Regions from separate parts of the Sphaerisporangium sp. B11E5 genome, predicted to be linked through region 1. Evidence: riboswitches for the same ligand, from Rfam matches in the RefSeq annotation. Region 1 holds a riboswitch; each other region holds the start of a gene.
The links. A riboswitch is a leader RNA that binds a small molecule or an ion and turns the genes downstream of it on or off. The one in region 1 is predicted to bind cyclic di-AMP.
Positions count from the first base shown of each region.

Region 2: another riboswitch for cyclic di-AMP. It lies ahead of ABGB17_RS06430 (hypothetical protein); the one in region 1 lies ahead of ABGB17_RS01105 (CHAP domain-containing protein).
Region 3: another riboswitch for cyclic di-AMP. It lies ahead of ABGB17_RS23275 (hypothetical protein); the one in region 1 lies ahead of ABGB17_RS01105 (CHAP domain-containing protein).

Region 1 covers NZ_JBDPMD010000001.1:288,412-296,205, forward strand. Annotated here, with positions in the region: gene ABGB17_RS01100 (extracellular solute-binding protein) at 1-18, opposite strand, end outside; gene ABGB17_RS01105 (CHAP domain-containing protein) at 448-1,101, opposite strand; cyclic di-AMP (ydaO/yuaA leader) riboswitch at 1,134-1,282, opposite strand; gene ABGB17_RS01110 (hypothetical protein) at 1,583-2,593, shown strand; gene ABGB17_RS01115 (DUF6716 putative glycosyltransferase) at 2,590-3,810, shown strand; gene ABGB17_RS01120 (polysialyltransferase family glycosyltransferase) at 3,889-5,163, opposite strand; gene ABGB17_RS01125 (glycosyltransferase family 2 protein) at 5,160-6,119, opposite strand; gene ABGB17_RS01130 (N-acetylneuraminate synthase family protein) at 6,162-7,794, opposite strand, start outside.
Region 2 covers NZ_JBDPMD010000004.1:190,808-198,601, forward strand. Annotated here, with positions in the region: gene ABGB17_RS06420 (OsmC family protein) at 1-31, shown strand, start outside; gene ABGB17_RS06425 (AraC family transcriptional regulator) at 89-991, shown strand; cyclic di-AMP (ydaO/yuaA leader) riboswitch at 1,576-1,742, shown strand; gene ABGB17_RS06430 (hypothetical protein) at 2,062-2,655, shown strand; tRNA gene ABGB17_RS06435 (tRNA-Lys) at 2,714-2,787, shown strand; gene ABGB17_RS06440 (alpha/beta fold hydrolase) at 3,312-4,151, shown strand; gene ABGB17_RS06445 (AAA family ATPase) at 4,225-6,960, shown strand; gene ABGB17_RS06450 (glycosyl hydrolase family 18 protein) at 7,318-7,794, shown strand, end outside.
Region 3 covers NZ_JBDPMD010000027.1:75,083-82,876, forward strand. Annotated here, with positions in the region: gene ABGB17_RS23265 (response regulator transcription factor) at 1-321, opposite strand, end outside; gene ABGB17_RS23270 (M50 family metallopeptidase) at 572-1,876, shown strand; gene ABGB17_RS23275 (hypothetical protein) at 1,931-2,848, opposite strand; cyclic di-AMP (ydaO/yuaA leader) riboswitch at 2,902-3,040, opposite strand; gene galT (galactose-1-phosphate uridylyltransferase) at 3,113-4,183, opposite strand; gene ABGB17_RS23285 (DeoR/GlpR family DNA-binding transcription regulator) at 4,180-4,995, opposite strand; gene ABGB17_RS23290 (TIGR03086 family metal-binding protein) at 5,304-5,873, opposite strand; gene ABGB17_RS23295 (NAD(P)/FAD-dependent oxidoreductase) at 5,988-7,367, opposite strand; gene ABGB17_RS23300 (ABATE domain-containing protein) at 7,408-7,794, opposite strand, start outside.

The sequences.
Region 1 (7,794 bases):
GCGCATTGTGTTCATCATTCCGGACCCCTCTCAAGGTGGTTGCCCGATCATTGGGAGATGCATCGAGGGCCGGCCCCGACAGTCGGGCCCCGCGATGTGCTGGATCCCTCAAGTCGTGAACCGCGGGGCATGGTCCCGCGGGCGAGATTTGGGAGCGCTCCCACGAAGAGTCCCCGATGGGCAACGCTGGCGTCAATATGCCGAAACCTAACTGTTACTCCTGGGGTTCCCAGAAGCGCGGAATGCGATGATAAGCGGCAAAAAGGCCATTGCCGGTATTGGGAGCGCTCCCATCGCTACCGGACAGTCTTCCGCGGAAGAAGACATGGAGATGCCGCCGTACGGCCGGTTGCGGGCTGATTCGGCCGTACGGCGGCGGGGAGGGCGGGCGTCCCATGGGAGTGGGTGAGCCGGGACGCCCGCCCGGCTACGGCGGGGGGACCGCCGTCAGGCCGCGTACGCGGGGTAGCCGTAGCCGGCCACCTGGTAGGTCGGGCGGGTGCGGACCTCGACCTTGCCGTTGCCCGTGTTGCCCTCGACGGTCTCGATGGTGCCGTCGCCGTTGTCCTTGACGACGAAGCCGACGTGGTCGATGCCCTCGATGCCGCCGCCGTTCCAGTCGAAGAACACCACGGCGCCGGGCTTCGGCACGCTGCCGAAGCGGCCCTTGGACTCGAACCACTTGGCGTGCTGCACGGTGTAGGCGTCCTGGCCCATCGTGTCCTGGAGGCCGAGCTGCTCGCCGACCCAGGAGACGAACATGTCGCACCACGGGGCGTTGGCGTAGTCGGCGATCCTGCCGGTGTCCCTGGCGATGGTCTGGAGCGCGCGCGGGCTGCTCATGTACCAGGCCTGGAACTTGGTGCCGCCACCGAGGCTGTTCTCGGAGATGCCGACCTGGCTCCTGGCGAGGTCGAGCACCTGCGCGGCGGTGACCCGGGCCGCGGAGCGCGGCTCCCCGTGCGCCTCTGCCGAGGCGACCTTCGCGACGGCGTCGCCGGGAGCGGCGTCCGCGTGGGCGAGAGCGGTACCGGTCACCACCTGGGCAAGGACCAGCCCGCCGAGGGCCAGTCCGATCGCGCGATGTCGTGGGGCATCCATGAGTCGCTGCGTGAACGATGACAAAGGGAGACTCCTTCTTCCAAAGGCGCCTACCGGGTTAGCTGACGGGTTCGGGCCTGGAAGACGCCCTACAGCGCGTCCGTGGGAACGACGCGCCGATTCACCCCGAAAGAAGTGGGTCCCCGGCTCCGCGAGAAAGCGGACTCGGCGTCCGGAACGTGTCGGCGGGAGAGGGATCTCCGCGGCGGACCGGCCTCGCTCCGGCGATCTCCACCCAGGCGGAACTCCCTCGGCGGGACGTTCCTCCAGGTGGAGTCCCCCCACAGTAATACATCGGACAAAGAGCCGCAAACAGGACAAACCACTCATGCCGTTCCGGCCCGGAGTCGGCAAATCTTGGGTCCGTGCTCACCCCCGGACCGCATGACCTTCGCCTGTTGTCCGCCGTTCACCGCACGTTACCCGTCACGTAGCGTCGTGGCACTAGATTGCCTGCGTCGTGAACGTCTCATTACCCGGCGTGGAGAGGATCGGTCGAAGCCGCGTGCGGGAGCAGGGGTCGGCCGTCGCCTGGGTGGAGTCGCCTCTCCAGTTGCTCTGCGCGGTCGAGGCGCGGCACGCCGGACTGGTGGGGCCCGAATTCCAGGTGGTGGCCAGGGCGAAGCTGCCGGGCCTGCGGGTGACCCGCAGGGAGCTGGCCGCCCTCGCCCTGCCCGAAGGCCTGCGGCTGTCCACCGCCGACGACCACATGCCCCGTCCGGGCCGCCGTGAGTCGTGGGTGCTCGGGGACGCCTTCTCCGGCCGCATGCAGCTCACCTCGCTCGGCGCCGCGCCGCGCCGCCTGGTGGTGGTCGACGACGGCCTCGCCACCATCCGGCTGCTGGAGCTGCTCACCGCCCGGCCCGGCACGCCGCTGCTGCGCGCCCGGGCCAGCGCCACCTGGACGCGCCGCGCCCTCGGCGCCGCCGCCTCGCTGCGGCTGCGCGCCGCCGCCCGGTCCGGCCGGCTGACGATCTTCACCGCCCTGCCCGTCCCGGACGGCCTCGCCGCGTCCGTACGGGGGATCGGGATCGACCTGGTCACCCACGACTTCGCGTGGCTGCGCTCCCAGCCCGCCGTCGCGCACCCCCGGCCGCCCGAGAGCACCGTCGTGCTCGGCACCTCGCTGGTGCGCAACGGCCTGATCCACCGGGATCGTTATCTTTCCTGGCTCTTCGCACTGGAAGGTCCGGTAGCCTACTACCCGCACCGCCGGGAGGATCCCGGGGACCTGGCCGCGGTACGTGACCACCCGGGAGTCACCGTGTACGACGGCGGGGCGCCGGTCGAGATGACGCTGCGCGATCTGCGTCCCGGCCAGCGTGTGCTCAGTCTTCCCTCCACCGCGGTGACCTCGCTGCGCGTGCTGCTGTCGGCGCGCGGCGTGCGGGTGGAGACCGTCGACGTCCCGGACGACTGGTGGACGCCATCGGCCACCGACTCGCTCCGGTCGCACCTCCAGATGTTCGCGCACGAAAGGGCTGCTCCTTGACCCGGGTTCTCGCCGTCGCCGACTCCGACAGCTATCTGAAGTGGGCGGCGGGCCTGCTCGACCAACTCCCGGCGGAATGGACGCGGACGCTCGCCGTCGTGCGCACGCCGATCACCCCGTCCCCCGCGCAGATCGCGGCCGCGGTCAGCGGCACCCGCCTCGGCGCGGGTGAGCCGCCGGCCGTGACCTCCGCGCGCGGCCTGCGCCGCCTCGCCGAGCGCACCAGGCCCGACGTGGTGCTGGTGGCCTGCACGGGGCCGGTGGTGGACGTGCTGGTCAGCGGCGTGTTCGGCGGCATGAGCCCGCGGCCGGTGTTCGTGTCGGGCCTGCCCGGCATCTCGATCCCCGCCACCGAGAAGGCATGGCTGTACCGCGGCGGGTGCGACGTGTTCGTCGTGCACAGCGGCAAGGAGGTCGCCGAGTTCGGCCGCATCGGCAAGGAGCTCGGCGCGGCCGGCACCGTCGCCCTCGCCCGGCTGCCCTACCTCGACCACGTCGTCACTCGCCCGGCGTCGACCGGGACCGGCGACCGGGTGGTGTTCGCGACCCAGGCGAAGGTGCCGCGGCGTCGCGAGGAGCGCGAGGGCATCCTGGTCGCCCTCGCCGCGCTGGCCGCCCGCCGTCCCGACCTGGACGTCGTGGTGAAGCTGCGGGCGCTGGAGACCGAGCGGCAGACCCACAACGAGCGGCACCACTACGAGCGGCTGTGGCGCGACCTCGTCGCGGCGGGCGTCGTGCCCCCCGGCGCGGTGCGGTTCGCCGCGGGCGCGATGCACGAGCACCTGGCCGCGGCGGCGGGTTTCGTCACGGTCAGCTCCACCGCGGCGCTGGAGGCGATCGCCGCCGAGGTGCCGCTGCTGGTGCTGTCGGACTTCGGGGTCAGCGCCGAGATGATCAACCTGGTGTTCGAGGACAGCGGCTGCCTCGGCACCCTTGAGGACCTGACCTCCGCGGGCTTCCGGCGGCCCACCCCCGCCTGGTGCGACGCCAACTACTTCCACGACTCCGCGGTCAGCGACTGGGTGCCCCGGGTGGCCGCCCTGGTGGAGGAGGCCAGGGCCGGGCGCCTCGCCCCGGTGCGCCCCCTGCTGGACGGCCCCGCCCACGCCGCCGCCCGCCGCCGCGCCCGCCTGCGCGTGGAGCTCCCGCCGAACGTCCTGCGCGCCGGCTACCGCGCCAGCCGCCGCGTCCGCCGCTACCTGAAGGCGATCTCCTGACGAAAGCCCCGCACGCACGCGGCGGTGGTCACATTCCGTGACCACCGCCGCGTGCTGTTTCGAGAGGGTCCCGCGGGCTCAGCGGGTGAGGGCGCGGCGCAGGCGGCTGAGGGCGCCGCCGCGGCCGGGGCGTCGGGGCGGGGAGTCGATGAGGCCGAGCGCGCCGAGGCGGCGGTTCTTGAAGTAGCGGGCCTGCGGGCCGTGGGCGGCGAGGTAGCGCACCGCGGCCTCGCGCAGCTCCGGGTACTGCTCGCTCTGCATGCAGTACCCGACCGCCTCCACCAGGCCGGGCAGGTCGGCGGCCGGTGGGTCGGTGATCGAGCCGTCGCGGGCCAGCCGGGGCAGGGTGGCGTCGATGATCGTGGCCGGGATCCGGTTGCTGTTCTCGTACGGCGAGAGCCGTTCGAGCACGGTCTCGCAGCCCATGGTGGCGACCGGCGCGCCGAACAGCCGGTGCGAGGTGACGAGGGCGGTGGAGAAGCACCCCACGACCAGCCGGGGGCGCAGCGCCTTGACGCACACCTCGGCGGGCACGGTCTCCGGCGCGACCCGTAGTTCCACCCCGAGCGCGGCCGCCGCCGACCGCATGCGCCGGGCGTGCCGCCGCCCGGCCGCCGGGTGGGGCTTGAACAGCACGGTCCTGTGCCCGCGCGCCACGACCGCCTCCAGCATGGCCGCGTGCGTCGCGGCCTCCTCGTCGTCGGTGAGGATGCCGAGCGCCGCGAGGTACTGCCCGAGGATCACCACCTCGCCCTCCAGGCCCTCGGGCGCGTTGATCGCCCCGATGACCTCGGCGAACGCGGCGTCCGGCACGGCCTGCGGCGCCACCCTGGCCTCACGCAGCAGCAGCGGCGCGAGGCCGGGCACCAGGTCCAGGTGCAGCAGCCGGGTGATGCGCCCGGCGATCTCCGTCGGCAGCGGGTCGCGGGTCGGGCCGTAGCTCATCAGCCCGTCGGAGTACACCGTGATCGGGCAGTCGCGGATCAGCGCCGCCAGCGTGCGTGACGGCGGCACCGCGATCGACTCCACCACCAGCTCGGACGGCCCGTCGCCGAGACCGAGGTCACCGCGCAGCAGCCGCCCGAGCATCGGCAGCTCGGCCTGGCGGGCCTTCCAGTCCGACGGGTGCAGCGGCGCCACGATCTCGTTCCACGACCGCACGTCGTCGAACCGGGACCGGATCGCCGCGAAGCCCTCGGTCTCGTCCACCCCGGGGGTGATCTCCGGGATGGCGGCGTTGTTCGACACCAGCAGCAGCCTGCGCCCGGCGCGCGGCCCGAACCGCCCGTCGTCGATGGCGGCGGCCAGGGTCATCGCGCCGAACAGCGTCGAGCTGTAGAAGACCTGGGTCACGGCAGGCGCACCTCGGCATAAGCGTCGTGGGGGAGGAGCGGGCGCAACAGCTCGGCCCGCTCTTGTTCCAGCCCGCTGCCCGCCACCAGCGCGGGAGGCAGGCTTGCCAGCACCTCCGAGGCCCGCGCGGTGAAGCGCCGCAGCAGCTCGGGGGAGTACCGGTCGGACAGCTCCAGGTGGTGGGCCAGCAGCGCGCAGAAGCTGCGCACCGCCTTCGGCATCAGGTCGTCCTCGTCGCGGACCTGCGCGAACACCAGCTCGAAGGCGTCGAAGAAGTGGAGCTGGCGGGCGTCGCCGATCTGGGTGAGGGAGTTCGGCACGAGCCGCCGGTAGAACACCCCGGCCAGCGACACCGCCGCGAAGGACCGCGCCTCGCGGTGCAGCCGCCAGATCCACGGCCGGTCCTCGGCGGTGTGCAGGTGGCCGGGGAACGTCAGCAGGTCGCCGAGCGAGCGCCGGTAGATCCCCGCCCACGCGTAGGGGTAGTCGACCATGGTCTTGGTGTTCAGCGGCAGGATGCCGTCCCGCGGCGGGAGCACCACCCCACGCCGGTGCTCCGGCGCGCGGTTCAGGGTGCGCTTGCGCCCCTCCACCTGCACGTGGTCCACCCGCACGAAGTCGCACCCGAGCCCGTCGATGGCCTCGACCAGCTTGGACAGGTACCCCGGCGCCACCCAGTCGTCGCCGTCCAGGAACGTGACGTACCGCCCGGACGCCAGGGACAGCCCGAGGTTGCGCGCGTCGGCCAGCCCGGCCGCCACCGTGTTGCGCAACACGGTGAGGCCGGGCAGCTCGCCGCGGAAGTCCTCGACGACCTCGGGTGTCTCGTCCGCCGAGCCGTCGTCGACCACGATGAACTCGAAGTCGGCGCGCGCGTTGCGCACCAGCGAGGTGAGGGCGTCGGCGATGTACGGCTCGACGTCACGCACCGGCACCACCACGGAAAGGGTGATCACCGGCGGCCTCCGCGAAGGGTCACTGGTCTCCTCGGCACCCGGTCAGACCGTCACGCGGCGCAGCCGGGACTTGGGGGCCTCCTCGCCGGGGAACACCCGCTTGACACCGTCACCGAGAGCGGTCTCGATGATGCGGATGTCGCGCACCAGGTGCTCCAGTCCGCTCGGCTCCAGCGAGGCGGCGTGGTCGGACCCCCACATCGTACGGTCCAGCGTGATGTGCCGCTCGACGGTGACCGCGCCGAGGGTGACCGCCGCCAGGGAGATCTGCAGGCCGCGCTCGTGGCCGGAGTACCCGACCGGCACGCCGTACCGCTCGCGCAGCGTGACGATCGCCCGCAGGTTGGCCTCCTCGGGAGGCAGCGGGTAGGTGGAGGTGGCGTGCATCATGACGAGCTTGGAGGTGCCGAGGATCTCCACGGCCGCGTCGATCTCCTCCAGCGTCGACATGCCGGTCGACAGGATGATCGGCTTGCCGGTCTCCGCCAGTCTGCGGAGCATCTCGTGGTCGGTCACGCTGGCCGAGGCGACCTTGTGCGCGACGACGTTCATGTCCTCCAGGAAGTCCACCGACGGCACGTCCCACGGGGAGGCGAACCAGTCGATGCCGCGCTCGGTGCAGTACTTGCCGATCTGGGCGTACTCGTCGGCGCCGAACTCCACCCGGTACTTGTACTCCAGGTAGGTCATCTCGCCCCACGGCGTCTGCCGGATCAGGTCGCGCTGCTCGACCGGCACGCAGATCTCGGGGGTGCGCTTCTGGAACTTCACGGCCTGGCAGCCGGCGTCGGCGGCCACGTCGATGAGGCGGCGCGCGATGTCCAGGTCGCCGTTGTGGTTGATGCCGATCTCGCCGATGACGTACACCGGCTGCCCGGGGCCGACCAGCGCCTCGCCGATCGCGACCGGGGCCGCCTCAACCTGCGGCGCCGGCGCGGCGACGGCGGTGACGGCGGGCGCGGTGACGGTGGCGACGGGTGCGGTGGCTGTGGCGCTGGCGCTGGCGCTGGCTGTGGCTGTGGCTGTGGCGGGCGCGGTGGTGGCGGTGGGTGCGGTGTCGGCGGGACGGGCGGCGAGCACGCGGTCGCACAGCTCGCGTACGGCGCCGTCGCCGCCCCGGCGGGTCAGCACGACCCGGGCGGCGGCGCGCACCTCGGGGTGGGCGTCGGGGGTGGCGACCGGCCAGCCGACCAGGTCCAGGCAGCCGAGGTCGTTGACGTCGTTGCCGACGTAGGCCACCCGGGCCGGGTCCAGGCCCTCGATGCTCAGCCAGTCGCGCAGCGCGGTGTGCTTGGCCGACAGGCCCTGCAGCACCGGCACGCCGAGCTTGCGGGCCCGGGCCGACACGACGGGGTTGCGCTCGGTGGACAGCACCAGCACCTTCACCCCGGCCCGCTTGAGCAGGTCGATGCCGAGCCCGTCGGTGCGGGACACGGCGACGGACTCGTGGCCGTCCTGGTCCACGTAGACGTGGTCGTCGGTGTGCACGCCGTCGAAGTCGGTGATCACGGCGTCCACGTCGATGGGGCCCGGGCGGTCCACGACCGGCGCCAGCGCCCGGACGATCTCCAGGTCCTCGGGGGAGTCGACCTCCACCGCGTGCCCGGCCGGCACCTCCTGCACCGCGACGGTGCCGAAGAAACGGTGCCCGTGCTCGCGCAGGCCCGCGGCGCGC
Region 2 (7,794 bases), on a different contig from region 1:
CGTCCCCGTCCACCTGGCCTTCAAGGAATAGGTCGTCCCCCGGCCGGGGTCCCCGCCCCGGCCACACGTCCCTGGATGCCGCACCGTCATGCTTCTGGATGAAATCCGCACGTTGCTGGCCCGGCACGCACGGCCCGACCTGAGCACCCCCATCGACGGCGTACTGATCTCCTGCGTCAAGGAGCCCGCCGGGCCGTCGGCGTCGATGTCCGGCACGGTCATGGCGCTGATCGCGCAGGGCGCCAAACGGCTCGCGCTGGGGGAGCGGGTCTACGAGTACCACGCCGGGCAGTACCTCGTCGCGTCGGTCGACCTGCCCGTCACCGGCCACTTCGTCGACGTCGGCCCGGACCGGCCGGCGCTCGGGTTCGGCCTGACGCTGGAGCCGTCCGCCATCGCCGACCTGCTGCTGCGGGCGTCGTCCGGCGCCGCGCCGCGGGCCGCCACCGCGTCCCCCGGCCTCGCCGTGAGCGACGCCTCCGCCGAGCTCCTGGACGCCGTGGCGCGGCTGCTGCGCCTGCTTGACCAGCCGCGCGACATCGAGGTGCTCGCGCCGCTGATCAAGCGGGAGATCCTCTGGCGGCTGATCACGGCGGAGCAGGGCCCGACCGTCCGCCAGCTCGGCCTGGCCGACAGCAACCACGCCCACATCGCCCGGGCGGTGCGGTGGATCCGCGACAACTACGCGCGGGCGTTCCGGGTCGAGGACGTGGCGCGGCTGGCCGGCATGAGCGCGTCCGCCTTCTACCGCAACTTCCAGGCCGTCACCGCGATGAGCCCCATCCAGTTCCAGAAGCAGATCCGCCTCCAGGAGGCCCGGCTGCTGCTGGCCGCAGGCCCCACGGACATCGCCGCCGTCGGCCACGCCGTGGGCTACGACAGCCCGTCACAGTTCACCCGCGAGTACCGCCGCCTCTTCGGCACCCCGCCGAGCCGGGACGCCGCCCGCCTGCACGACTCGGTGCTCGTCGCCGCGCCGATGTTGCCCTGAGGCGCCAAGCCCGGTCATCCCCCGCGAGTTAGACGGAATCTATACCGTCCGATGACGAGCGCCTCAGGCCCCGGTATGTAGTGTTAAGGCAGGTCAAGGGGGATGCACCGGCGCCCGGGGAACCAGGGCGCACTGGAGCTTTCTGCCACAAGGACGCGGTGGGGGACCGTGTCCGTACTGCGGGACCGCCCGGTGTTTTTGGGGGAAGACACCGGCGCAGGACCGTGAAACCGGGGCCGGGCAGGCGGGGGACTGCCCGGCCCCGACCTTTGCCCGGACCTGTTGCCCTCTCTCCTCCTTCCCGCATCCCGGTGATCCCGTGTGAGGACCGCCGTTCGCGATCATCTTCGGCGGTGCTTCGGTGCCCGGTGGCGACGTCGTGATCATGGGCGGGTGAGGGCCGCGGAGAGCGCTGGGTGGGTGTGGCGCACCCCCGGACCGGCTGGCAAATGCCGTAAATATAGGGGTTTGGGGTGCTTTGGTAGATCTTATAATGCTTTGTACACACATCGTTTGCTTTGCCCTGACTTGGAGGGTAAGGTTTTACCTACATCGGGTGGTGACCTGGTCTTCAGCCGGAAGGCCGCCACCCGGCGTCGAATCCCAGAAGGGCCCTGTGGGGCCTGGAGGGAGCCGGGGACCCAATCAACATTGGGGTGAATCCGTGGGAAAGCGAACGCAGACCCGCGGTAGGGCGACTCTCTAGCCCGAACCCGTCAGCTAACCCGGTAGACGTCATCGGAGAGGAGACCCGAGTGGAGCACCCCACTCCCCCCAAGCTCAATGCCCGGGTGACCTGACCCCGGATCTCGCCGTCAGAAGCGGCGGAAAATCGGCTTACAAGCAGCCGTCCACCCCAGGCGAGCCCGTCTCGCCCGCAGTGTGACGTGGTGGCGCATCTCCGCCACCGCTGACCGGCCCTTTACGTGACAACGCGCCTTAGTGCCGCGATCTCCAGCCAGGCCCACGAACGCCACGGTCTTGAGAGCGCTGTCCCATACCCGCACCGGTGACCCCACGCACACCGGCTCCGCGGCTCCGTGTCTTCTGATGAAAGATCCTGCCACCCCATGACCTTTCTCCGTAGCTGTTCGAAGAAACGCATGGCCTGCGGCGCCGCCGGCGCGACCCTGGCCCTCACCTCCATCTTCTGCGCGAACGCCGTAGCCGCCCACGCCCAGAAGCTCCCCCCTCCCGGTGCCTCCACCCGGATCGTCCCCCCCATGCTCCTCCAGGGCTCCACCAAAGCCTCCTACTTCTGGGACGACGCCTCCGGCCGCGCCGGCGACACCGGCCTCCCCGCCATCGGCAAGCCCATGCAGAAGGGCCTGTTCGCCAGCCCGAGCTGGCCCCTCGGCACCGAGGGCTACATCGTCTACAAGGACAAGGAAGCCCCCTTCTTCATCGGCGACCGCGGCCCCGGCATCCCCTCCGAGAACGGCGTCATGCTCGACATCGACGCCAAGACCTTCGCCGAACTCACCGGCGGCACCTTCAACTCCTCGACCCTGATGGTCCAAGGCTTCGACGCCGGCCACATCGAGGTCAGCTACGTGATCACCAAGTGGGGCAACGGCCCAGGCAAGAAGAACCACCCCGTCCCCTTCAGCGAAGGCGCCTGGAGCCAGATCGACAACAACCCCGCCCCCGCCCCCGCCAACTGACCCCCACCCCGCCGATGTGCGCACCCCCGCCACTACTGCTAAAGTCGCCGTAGCCGATGCGCCGCTAGCTCAGTTGGTTAGAGCAGCTGACTCTTAATCAGCGGGTCCGGGGTTCGAGTCCCTGGCGGCGCACCCAGCAGTACGCCATTGAACTGGGCATTCTCCACCACGTGGAGGATGCCCAGTGGTGTTTCGGTACCTGTGTGGGCTCGTTGTGCCCTCATGTGTCGGGGAACTGGCTCGTGACACCGCGATGCCGCCTGCGGCGGCGCCGGGCGTAGAACCCGCCGGTCGAGATCGGGCCGGACTTCGTCGGCTCCCTGGACGGCTGAACTGATCAGGAACCCGGGGATCACGAAGAAGACGTCGACACCGGCGTATCCGCCCGCCCGCAGCGGGACACCGCAGTGACTCAGCACCACGAGGCCGAGCGCGACGTCCGCTTTCATGGACTCCGTGTCGTTGCCAGGGGTTTTCAGGTGGTCCGGTGCGCGGAGGGGCGGTTGATGCGAGAGCCGGGCCATTCGCGGCCCGTCTCGGGTGCGGCGGAGTTCGAAGCGATCTACTAGCGTCACAGTCACCGCCCGCTTGCGACAGTGAACAAGGAAGTAGGCAGTTCTCCATCGAGCCGGACGGCTTCACACCAGGGAGTGTTCATGAGCAGCACGCTGGTACTCGTTCACGGCTTCTGGCACGGCTCTTGGTGCTGGAGCGAAGTCATCCTCCGTGTGGTGGCGGCCGGGCGCCTGGCCGTTGCGGTGGACATGGTGGGGCACGGGCTGTACGCGCGGCGTCCTCGGTGGTTCAGTGCGCAGTCGTACGATCCCGGGGCAGTCGGTACGGAGCTTTCGCCGGTGGGGGACGTGAGTCTTGACGACGCGGCCGGGTTACTTACTGCTCAGATCAAGTGGATCGGTGGTGGTGGGCCGGTCACGGTGGTCGCCCACAGCGCGGCCGGGCCCGTGCTGACCCGAGTGGCGCAGCGGACGCCCGAACTGGTCGCGCACGCGGTGTATCTTTCCGCGTACATGCCGTCGTCCGGTGTCCCGGCTGTGGCGTACACGCGGATGCCCGAGGCCGCCGATGACCACGTCGCGCCGTTGTTGCAGGGCGACCCGGCGCGGATCGGCGCGCTGCGGCTGGACTTCGCCACAGATGACGCGGCTTACCGGCGGCGGCTTCACGAGGCGTTCTACGGTGACGTCGACTCGGTCCTCGCCGACGCCGCCACCGGCCTGCTGACGCCTGACGGTCCGCTCGGCGTCATGCTCGGCACCACCGACCTGACCCACGACGGCTGGGGGTCGGTGCGGCGCACGTACCTCACCTGTGCCAGGGACATGGCGATCAGGCCGGCCCTGCAGGCGAGGTTCATCGCCGAGGCCGACGCGGCCTTCCCGGGCAACCCGACCTCCGTCGTCGCGCTCGACGCGTCCCACTCGCCGTTCCTCTCGATGCCCGACGTGGTGGCCGACATCCTCACCGCCATTGGCTGACACGAATCCGATAGGCGACAATCGCCGGGTAGCGCGGGAATCGCAGTCGGGCCCCCCACGGGAGAACCAGGCGATGCTTCTGGGTCGTCGTGCCGAGCGTGAGGCGATCGAAGGGTTGATCGCCGACGCGCGGGCGGGGCGCAGCGGTGTGCTGGTGGTGCGTGGCGAGGCCGGCATCGGCAAGACCACGCTGCTGGAGTACGCCCGCGGCGCCGCGCCGGAGTTCCGGGTGGAGCGCGCGGCCGGTGTGGAGTCGGAGATGGAGTTCGCGTTCGCGGGCTTGCATCAGTTGTGCGCGCCGATGCTGGACTGGCTGGGTGCGCTGCCCGATCCGCAGCAGGCCGCGCTGGGGGTGGCGTTCGGGCTGCGTGCCGGGGACCCGCCGGATCGGTTCCTGGTCGGGCTGGCCGCCTTGAGCCTGCTGGCGGAGGTCGCCGAGGAACGGCCGCTGCTGTGCCTGGTGGATGACGCGCAGTGGCTGGATGAGGCGTCCGCGCAGGTCCTGGCGTTCTTGGCCCGGCGGGTGGAGGTGGAGCGGGTGGCGCTGGTGTTCGGGCTGCGCGACCCGGGCCGGGGGGACGTGTTCACCGGGTTGCCGGAGTTGCGGGTGGACGGGCTGGAGGAGGGGGACGCGCGGGCGTTGCTGGCCGTGGCGGTCCCGGCGCCGCTGGACGAGGGGGTGCGCGACCGGGTCATCGCCGAAGCGCGCGGGAACCCCCTGGCGCTGCTGGAGTTGCCCCGCGGCGCGGAGCCGGGGCATCTGGCGGAGCTGGCGGGCGGCTTCGGGCTGCCGGACGCGCTCGGGGTGCCCGGCAGGATCGAGGACGGATTCCTGCGCCGGTCGGCCGGGCTGCCGGCCGAGACGCAGATGCTGCTGCTCGTCGCGGCGGCCGAGCCGCTGGGGGAGGCGGCGTTGCTGTGGCGCGCCGCGGAGCAGTTGCGGATCAGTCCGGAGGCGGCCGGGCCGGCGGAGGCGGCGGGGTTGGTGGAGATCGGTGCGCGGGTGCGGTTCCATCATCCGCTGGTGCGCTCGGCGGTGTACCGGGCGGCGGCGCCGGCCGACCGCCGCCGGGCGCACCGTGCGCTGGCCGCGGTGACCGATCCGCGGGCCGATCCCGATCGGCTCGCCTGGCACCGGGCCCAGGCCGTGCTGGGGACCGACGAGACGGTCGCGGTGGAGCTGGAACGTTCGGCGGGCCGGGCACGGGCACGCGGCGGCCTGGCCGCGGCGGCGGCGTTCCTGGAACGGGCGGTGGTGCTGACCCCCGAACCCGCGGACCGGGCACGGCGGGCGCTGGCGGCCGCGCAGGCCAAGCACAAGGCCGGTGCGTCCGACGCCGCGCTGGAGTTGCTGACGGTCGCGGCGGCAGGGCCGCTGGACGCGTTGCGACACGCGCGGGTGGAGCTGCTGCGCGCCCAGATCGCGTTTCACTCCACCCGGGGCAACGACGTGCCGGGGGCCCTGCTGCACGCGGCCAAGACGCTCGCCCCGCTGGACGCGGCGCTGTCCCGCGAGACCTACCTGCAAGCCCTGGAGGCGTCGATCATCGCCGGACCTCTCGGCCGCGGTCGCGGGGTGCTGGAGGCGGCCGAAGCCGTCCATGCCGCACCCGCGCCACCCGGGCCGCCGGGGCCGGTCGACCTGTTGCTCGACGGGCTGGTGACCAGATACACGCGAGGCTACGAGGCAAGCGTGCCCAGCCTGCGGCAGGCCCTGGAGGCGCTTGGCGACCAGGGACCCCGCGCCGCGGACGACGACCGCCGCTGGCTGTGGCTGGCCTGCCGCGTCGCGGTGGGGCTGTGGGACGACGAGCATGCCTACGTGCTGGCCGACCGCAACGTCCGGCTGGCCCGCGAGGCCGGAGCGCTGGCCGTGCTTCCCCCCGCGCTCTACGTCCTCGCCGGCGTGCTCATGCACATCGGCGAGCTCGCCCACGCCGCCGAGCTGGCCGCCGAGGAGGCCGCGATCACGCGGGCGATCGGGGCCGCGCCGCTGCCCCACATCAGGCTCCTGCTGGCCGCCTGGCGCGGCCGGCGGGCCGAGACCGCCGAGCTGTACGCGGCCATGGTCAAGGACGCGACCGGCCGGGGCGAGGGCAGAGGGGTCACCGTGGCCCAGTACGCACTGGCGGTGCTGCACAACGGCCTCGGCGACTACGACGCCGCGCTCGCCGCCGCGGCGGGGCCGTGCGACTCCGACGAGCTGGTGCACAGCAGCCTGGCGTTGCCCGAGCTGGTCGAGGCGGCCGTCCGCGCGGGCCAGCCGGACCGCGCGGCCGCCGCGCTCCAGCCGCTCGGTTCGCGAGCCCGTGCCGCCGGCACCCAGTGGGCCCTCGGGCTGGAGGCGCGCTCACGGGCGCTGATGAGCACCGGGCCGGCCGCCGAAGCACTGTATCGCGAGGCGATCGAGCGGCTCGGCGAGTGCCGGATGGCGACCCACCTCGCCCGCACCCACCTGGTCTACGGCGAGTGGCTGCGCCGCGAACGCCGCCGCCAGGACGCGCGCGAACAGCTTCGCACCGCACACGAACTGCTGTCCGGCATGGGCGCCGAAGCGTACGCGGCACGCGCCGCACGCGAGCTGCGCGCCACGGGCGAGCGGCCGCGCAGCCGGACCGCCCAGCCGGCCGACGCGCTCACCCTCCACGAACTGCACGTCGCGCGGCTGGTGGCCACCGGGGCCACCTCCAAAGAGGTCGGGGCGCAACTGTTCCTGAGCCCGCGGACCATCGACGCGCACCTGCGCAGCATCTTCCGCAAGCTCGGCATCACCTCCCGCCGGCAGCTCAGGAACCTGCACCTTCCCTGACCCCTGGGCGGGATGCATAGGCGACGTTCGCCGATGCGGCCGCGGGGCGGCGACGGCGAGCATGAGCGCGTGCGTCCCGGGACCGCCGCGCCGACCCGGGAGTCCTGTCCGCACCAGAACCGTCACCGGGAAGGCGCCATGCCTCGATCAGTGCTCCCTGAACGGCTGTACCCCGCCGCACGCCGGGCGATGAGGAGGTGGACACGGCGGACCGCCGGATTATCGGCCCTGGTGATGGCCGCCGGGCTCCTCGGTGCCGTGTCGCCCGCACAGCCCGCCGTCGCGGCTGTGACGCAGAATGCGATGACGTGGAATCTGCACGCGAACGGCGACAACGTAGCAAAAGTCCCCGGTTTGATGAGAGACCATGACGTCACCGTCGCCGCCCTCCAGGAAGTGGTCAACGGCGGCACCGACAACAGATTCATGGACCTACTTCCCGTGAACCACGACGTGCCTCATCTCAATCCGGACGGTACTCGCTCGACCCCGCAGAACTGGAGGGTCGCGACGTACACGCTTCCCGGCAACGGGGGAACCGCGTTCGTGATCCACACCCTTTCGCACAACCGCCGGCTCGCGATCGTCACCACAGTGCCCGGCGTCGACGTCTCCAGAGACGTACACGTCCTCGACGTGCGCTCGGACGCGCTCGACAACAGGTTCCGGAAAGCCCTGGGAGTGAGAGTCGGCAACACCTGGTACTACTCCATCCACGCCTCCACTGCCCCGAAGCGTGCGAACAACAACGCCGACACGCTGGTCGAGGACATTTCCCGCCTCCATGGGACGGCCGGTTTCGACAGTGATTGGGCCGCGATGGGGGACTGGAAC
Region 3 (7,794 bases), on a different contig from region 1:
CGCCACGTCGATGCTGAGGAAGCCGAGGGCGTGCGCGGCGAAGGCCCGGCGCACCTGCCCGGGGTTGGGCTGCGCGGACAGCAACAGCACCCTGCATCGCGGCGCCTTCTCATGCAGCCGGCAGGCCGCGGTCAAGCCGTCGAGGTCGGGGAGGTCCACGTCCATCACGGCGACGTCCGGATCGAGCTCCAGAGCCGCAGGCACGACGTACTCACCGCAGGCCACATCGGCGATCACCGTGAGATCCTTCTCCGCGTCCAGCGAGGCCACCAGTCCCCGCCGGACGAGGGGGAGATGTTCGGCAACCAGGATGCGTATCAAGGTTCTCCTAGGGGGCATTGGCGCAGAATCCGGCAAATGTTACTTAACCGAGTCATATCCCACGGTGTCGAGATGATTGCTTACCGTCAATGCAGTCTCCCGATTCGGTGCACCTCGCGCAAGTCACTCCTACGGTCGGTCGGTGTGAAGATGATTAACCCGCCCGGTCCGGGCCGTGCCGGAGTTCGGTTAGTCTCGGAGGGGGCAATCCAAACCCAACGCACTTCTCCGCAGGTGGGGGGCAGCATCTATGAGCTGGCTCGTCGTGGCCGGGTTTCTCATCTTCTTCCTCGGGTTGATGGCGTCGATTGCCCTGCACGAGATCGGCCACCTGGTCCCCGCCAAGTTCTTCGGTGTGAAGGTCACCCAGTACATGGTCGGATTCGGCCCCACCCTGTGGTCGAAGCGGGGCAAGGAAACCGAATACGGGGTGAAATGGATTCCACTCGGCGGGTACATCCGCATGATCGGGCCGCTCCCGCCGCGCCCCCAGGACCAGGGCAAGCTGCGCAACCTCTCCACCGGCTACTGGCAGGGCCTGATCGAGAGCGCCCGCCAGGCATCCCTTGAGGAGGTCAGGCCCGGCGACGAGAAGCGCGTGCTGTACAGCAAGCCCTGGTGGCAGCGGCTGATCATCTTCGTCGGCGGCCCCGCGATGAACTTCGTGCTCGCCTTCCTGCTCTTCGCCGTGGTGTTCATCGGGTTCGGCGTCCAGGTCGCCAAGCCGGTCGTGGCCAGCGTCTCCCAGTGCGTGATGACGGTCCAGGAGCAGCAGAAAGGCCAGAAGTGCACCGCCGCGCACCAGAAGTCCCCCGCCGCGGTGGCCGGCCTGGCCGTCAACGACAAGATCCGCGCCGTCGGCGGCACCCCGGTGACCACCTGGGAGCAGGCCACCAAGCTGATCCGCGCGCACGGCGCCGGCCCGATCACCGTCCAGGTCGAGCGGAACGGCGCGCCGCTGACCCTCACCCCCACGCTCATCGCGCAGGACCGTCCCTCCACGGACGACCCGACGAAGATCGACAAGAACCAGGGCTTCCTCGGCGTGGGCCCCGTGGTGGTCGTCGAGCGGCAGAACCTCGGCTACGTCGCCGCCACCATGTGGGACTTCACCACCCGCACCGCCGCGTCGCTGGCCCGGTTCCCCGAGCGCCTCGGCAACGTCTGGGACGCCGCGTTCAGCGGCGCCAAGCGCGACATCAACAGCCCGGCGAGCATCGTCGGCGCCGGCCGCATCGGCGGCGAGATCGCCGCGTCCGCCGCGCCCCTGGACGCCAAGATCATCTCGCTGATCCAGTTGCTCGCCCTGGTGAACCTCGCCATCGGCGTGTTCAACCTCATCCCGCTGCTCCCGCTGGACGGCGGCCAGATCGCGGGCGCCCTCTGGGAGGGCCTCAAACGCGCCTACGCCCGGGTGCGCCGCCGCCCCGCGCCGTCCTACGTGGACATCGCCAAGGCCCTGCCGCTGACGTACGCCGTGGTCGCCGTCCTGCTCGTCATGAGCACGCTGCTCATCTACGCCGACATCGTCAACCCCATCCGCCTGTCCGGCTGAGCCGGCTCGTCCGCGCCGCCGGCCCGGTGACCCGGGCCGGGCGCCGGACACGCGTCAGTACATCGAGATGTGCACGTGGTCGAAGTGGTTGGCGGTGACGCCGCCGCGGTCGGCCATGGCGCGCCAGCCGGGGAAGCCCAGGTTGTAGATGCGCTGGCGGTAGATGACGTACTTGACGCCGAGCTTGCCGCCGTTCTTGACGGCCCATGCCGCGATCTCCTCGCCGAGTGCGGCGTCCGCGGCGGAGGGCATGGCGCCGCCCGAGCTCAGCATGAAGTCGCAGGCCCGCCCGAGCGGGTGCTCGCCGCTGTTCTCGGCGCGGTAGCAGCCGACGGGGAAACGCAGCGAGAAGTGGCTGCGCACCTCGGTGCGCATCAGCCGGGTGCGGGGGGTGATGTTGTCGCTCCCGGTGGGCAGCTCGGGCGCCCAGGCGCCGTTGGCGCGCTTGCCCGGCGCGGTGGGGACCAGCCGGTCCAGCTTGTCCTTGATCTCGTCGATCAGCTTCTCGGCGTCCTTGCGCCGCCCGGTGAGCTCGCTCATGTCGTCCCGCAGCTCGGCGGTGAGCTCGGCGGCGTCGCCGGCGGCCCGTTTGCGGGCGTCGCGCGCCGCGGCGAACCCGCCGAGCCGCGCGTCCTGCTCGGCCTGGAGCTGTTCGAGCATCGCGGCGCCGCCGTACCCGGGGGTCAGGAGCTCACGGACCATGCCCATGCCGCCGGCCTGGTAACGCAACTGGGCGATGTCGCCGACCTGCGACTCGGCGAGGGTGAAGGCCGCCTCGGCGGCCTTGAGACGATCACGCGCCGCCTTCTCCGCGGCCTTGGCCCTGGTGACGGCGACGCGTTTGGCGTTGTATTCGGCGATCAGCTTGTCGACCTTCTTGGTGAGCGACGTGAGCTGGGCCTTGAGTTCCTTCTCTGTGGGTTTGGGGGCGGCCGCTCCCGCCACCGCCTGGCCGGGGACCAGCCCGGCCATGAGCAGAACACACGCGGCCAACACCACGGAACCGCCGGAAGTGCGCGGCAGAGCCCTCTCCTCTCGTGCGCCGACCGGGTTAGCTGACGGGTTCGGGCCGGAGTCGCCCTACCACACGCGGTGGATTCACCCCAGAGAAGCATGGGTCCCCGGTTCCCTGGCGAGGCGCCAGGGATTAGGCGTTACCGCCGTGACCGGCGGGTTCGTTGGGATGGTAGTACTCTGCCGCCTCTTATGGCGACTCGTCGGACAAATTGGGCGAAACTAGTCACCTCTCAGCATGCGAGCCGCCTCCTCCGGCAGCACGTCGTTGACGAACGCCCCCATCGCCGACTCCGAACCCGCCAGGTACTTCAGCTTCTCCTTGGCCCGCCGGACGCTGAACAACTCCAGGTGCAGGTAAGCCAGGTCGCGCGCCTCCCGCACCGGCGCCTGGTGCCAGGCCGCGACGTACGGCATCGGCACGCCGAACAGCCCGTCCAGCCGGCGCAGCACATCGGTGTACAGCGGCCCGAACTCCGCCCGCTCCTCCGGCTCCAGGGCGTTCAGGTCAGGCACCCGCCGGTTCGGGTAGACGTGCACCTCGAACGGCCAGCGCGCCGCGGCGGGCACGAACGCCGTCCAGTGCTCCCCGGCCGTGACCACCCGGGTGCCCGCCGCCCGCTCGGCCGCCAGCACGTCGGCGAACAGGTTCCCCCCGGTGCGCTCCCGGTACCGCGCCGCGGAGCCGAGCATCTGCCGGGTGCGCGGCGTGACGTACGGGTAGGCGTAGATCTGCCCGTGCGGGTGGGCCAGCGTGATACCGATCTCCGCGCCGCGGTTCTCGAAGCAGAACACCTGCTCCACGCCGGGCAGCGCGGAGAGCTCGGCCGTGCGGTCCGCCCATGCCTGGAGCACCAGGTCAACCTGGGCGGGGGAGAGGGCGGAGAACGACGAGCCGTGCTCGGAGGTGAAGCACACCACCTCGCACCGGCCGACGCCGGGCCGTACCTCGCTGAGCCCGCCGACCTGCTCGAACTCCACCGGCACGAGACTGAACGACGGGAAGCGGTTCTCGAACACCGCCACGTCGTAGTCCGCGGCCGGGATCTCGGTGGGCCGTCCAGGCTTCGACGGGCACAGCGGGCACTGGTCGGCCGGGGGGAGGAACGTGCGGGTCTGCCGGTGCCCGGCGATCGCCACCCACTCGTCCAGCAGCGGGTCGTACCGCAGTTGCGACGCGGGCGGGCGGGGCGGCAGGTCGCGGGTGTCGTGCGCGCCGCGGTCCGCGTCGTCCCGGCGGTCGTAGTAGATCAGCTCGCGGCCGTCCGCCAGGTATGTGATGGTCCGTTTCACCGTTCCGCCGCCTCGTCCTCGTTCTCGTTCCCGGTGGCCGCGGGCTCGGCCAGGATCAGCGTGCCCGTCCGCTCGGCGAGGGCCTCGCGCGCGTCTTCCGGCAGGCCGGTGTCGCTGATCAGCACGTCGGCCTTCTCGAGCTCGGCGATGGTGCTGAAGCCCACCGTGCCCCACTTGGTGTGGTCGGCCAGCACCACCAGCCGCTGCGCCGCGGCGATCAGCTCGCGGTCGGTCTCGGCCTCCAGCATGTTGGGCGTGCTGAACCCGGCCCGCGTGCTCATGCCGTGGACGCCGAGCATCAGCGTGTCGACGTTCAGCGACCGCACCGCGGCCACCGCGACCGGTCCCACCAGGGCGTCGGAGGGAGTGCGCACGCCGCCGGTGAGGACGATGGTCTGGTCCGGCCGCCCGCCGTGGTGGAACACCTCGGCGACGCGGGGGGAGTTGGTGATGACGGTCAGCTCAGGCACGTCCACCAGGTGGTGCGCGAGGGTCCACGTGGTGGTGCCCGCCGACAGCGCGACCGCCGTGCCGGGCCCGGCCAGTTCGGCGGCGCGACGGGCGATGGCCTCCTTCTCGGCCTGCTGGCGCACCGACTTGGCGGCGAAGCCGGGCTCCTCGGTGGAGCCGGACCCGACGGCCGTCGCGCCGCCGTGCACCTTCTCGACCAGCCCGCGCTCGGCCAGGACCTCCAGGTCGCGGCGGATGGTCATGTCCGACACCCCGAGGTCGCGCACCAGTTCGGCCACCCGGGCCGCCCCGTGCCTTCGCACGCGCCGCAGGATGGCCTGCTGCCGCTGCTGGGCCAGCATCGCCCCTCCTTTTCCACAGATTCCAGCAAATCATCCCACATAACCACGGGTTGACTGTTGGAACATGGTGGAACGGCCGGCATGGGCGGCGCACGACGGGCTTTTGCAAGATCCAGGGTTGTGGGGCACGGGCGGCGGGGGCATTGTGGGGGACGAGACCCACGCGAAAGGGGATCCACGATGGGCAGACGCGCACGCAAGAGCCGGGCCCGCAAGAAGAAGAAGGCCAACCACGGCAGGCGCCCGGCGAGCTGAGCCGCCGCGTACCTCCGGGCCGGCCTGATCAAGGTCCTGGTCGTCAGGCGCGGTCAGCCGTGGCGGCCCCAGGCGGCGAGCAGGCGGGTCTGGGGGTCGGCGTCCGCGGGCAACGGCGGCTGTTCCCCGATCACGCCCGACTGGCGGCACGCTTCCTCGGCGCCCGCGAACCACTCGGCGCACCGCCGCACCAGCTCAGGGTCCAGCCGTACCGGCGGGCCGATGGCCGTGGACAGGTCCCACGTGTGGATCAGCGCGTCCGCGAACAGTTCGGTGAGGTACTCCTCGCCGGACACGTCGCCGAACGATAAGCGCACCACCCGGCCGAGCACGTCCGGCGGTTCGGTGGCGCGCACGGCGGCCGCGGCGGCGACGTCGAACGCCTTCACCGGGTCGTCGCCCAGCAGGTCGCCCTCGAACAGGCCGCCGACCTCGCCGGCCGAGCGGCCCGACAGCAGCTCGGGCACCAACAGGCTCTCCTGCACGAGGTGGTTGACCAGGGTGCGCACGTCCCACCCGGAGCACGGCGTGGGTGCCCGCCACCGGTCGGGCCCGACCCGCTGCACCTGCGTGCCGCAGTCGTCCAGGGCGCGCCGGTACGCCTCGCGGATGCCCACCGTCATCTGACCCTCCCGCGTCGTCGCTCCGACGTTAACCCGTCAGGAAGATCTCTTCACCGCGCCGGCCCTGACCGGACCCGGCCGCTCCCGGCGGCGGGCCCCGCGTCCGTGCCCGGGTCAGCCCATCTTCTTCAGCGCGTCCCCCACTGCCCGATGGAATGTCGGATATGCGTAGATCATCGACCGCAGCTCCCGCACCGGCACCCGGGCGTGCACGGCCAGCGTCAGCATGCCGAGGACCTCGCCCGCGTACGGCCCCGCGGCGCTCGCCCCCACCAGCACCGGGTCGTCGCCGTCCTCGGCCACCATCTTGACGAAGCCCTCCGCGCCGTGGATCCACCCCCGGCCCGACAGGTCCCCGGTGACGACGCGCACCGCGAGGCCCCGCTCCCGCGCCTTCGCCTCGGTCAGTCCCACCCCGCCGACCTCGGGGTCGGTGAACGTCACCCGCGGCACCGCGTGACGTCGCCCGAGCGGCCCCGGCTCGCCGAGGATGTCGGCCCGCGCGATGCCCGCCTGGTAGATCGCCATGTGTGTGAAGGCGCCCTGCCCGGTGACGTCGCCGATGGCCCACAACCCGTCGGCGGCCCGCATGCGTTCGTCCACCTCGATCGCCGGCGCCGACTCGTCGACGCCCATCGCGCCCACCCCGACGCCCGCCAGGTCCACCCGCCGCCCGGTGGCGACCAGCAGCCGCTCGGCGCGGTAGCTGCCGTCCTCGGTCATCGCGGTGAACGCCGACCCGTGGTGGTCGACCCGCGTCACCTTCGTCCCGGTGCGCACCGTGACGCCGTCCTCGGCGAACACCTTGGCGAGCAGCTCGCCCGCCTCCGGCTCCTCACCGGGCAGCAGCCGGTCCGCGGACTCCAGCAGCGTGACCTGCGCGCCGAACCGCGCGAACACCTGGGTCAGCTCCACCCCGACGGCGCCGCCGCCGAGCACGATCAGCGACTCCGGCACCTTCTCGGTCCGCACCGCCCCGCGGTTGGTCCAGAACGGCGTCTCCGCCAGCCCCGGGATCGGCGGCACGGCCGGCACCGTGCCGGTGGCGAGCACGATCCCGCGCCGCGCCCGCAGCACCCGGATCTCCCCGGCGCCGTCCCCTGTGGGCTCGACGGTGACCTCACGGTCGCCGGTGATGCGCCCGCGTCCGCGCACCAGCGTGGCGCCGGTGCCCGAGAACCGTTCGGCCGCGACCTTGTCGTTCCAGTCGTCGGTCGCCTCGTCCCTGATGCGGCGCGCCACCGGCGCCCAGTCGGGCTCGGCGTGCGACGTCCCGGCCAAGCCGGGGACGCGCCGGCACTCGGCCAGCACGTCCGACGCGCGCAGCATCATCTTGGACGGCACACACGCCCAGTACGGGCACTCGCCGCCCACCAGCTCGGCCTCCACACCCGCCACGGCCAGCCCCGCCTCGGCGAGGCGCTGCCCGATCTCCTCGCCGCCCGGGCCGAGCCCCAGCACGACGACGTCGAACTCTTCCTTCTCCGAAACCATGAATGCCCCCTGCCCGGTCTCCCGCGCTCCAACCAGCGCCTCAGCGGGCCGTCCCGGCACGCCTGCGGCGGTAGGAGGCGGCTTTGCTCTTGCTGCCGCACTCGGCCATGTCGCACCAGCGGCGGGTGTGGCCCCGGCTGTGGTCCACGTACAGACGTGTGCAGCCCTCCGCGGCGCACCTCCTGACGCGGGCGGCGTCCGGGCCGCCGAGCAGGTCGAGGGCGTCGCGCGCCAGCACGGACGCGACCGCGCGCCAGTCCCCAGCGCGGCGCAGCGCGCCGTCCGGGGCCAGGTGGAGGGTGACGGGCGGCGCGGCGGCGGCGTCGTGCAGCGCGTCCAGGTCCTCCTCGGACCACGGCTCGGCGCGCAGCCGCGCGGTGACCATGCGGTAGATCGTCTCCCGCAGCCGCAGGAGCCCGGCGAGGTC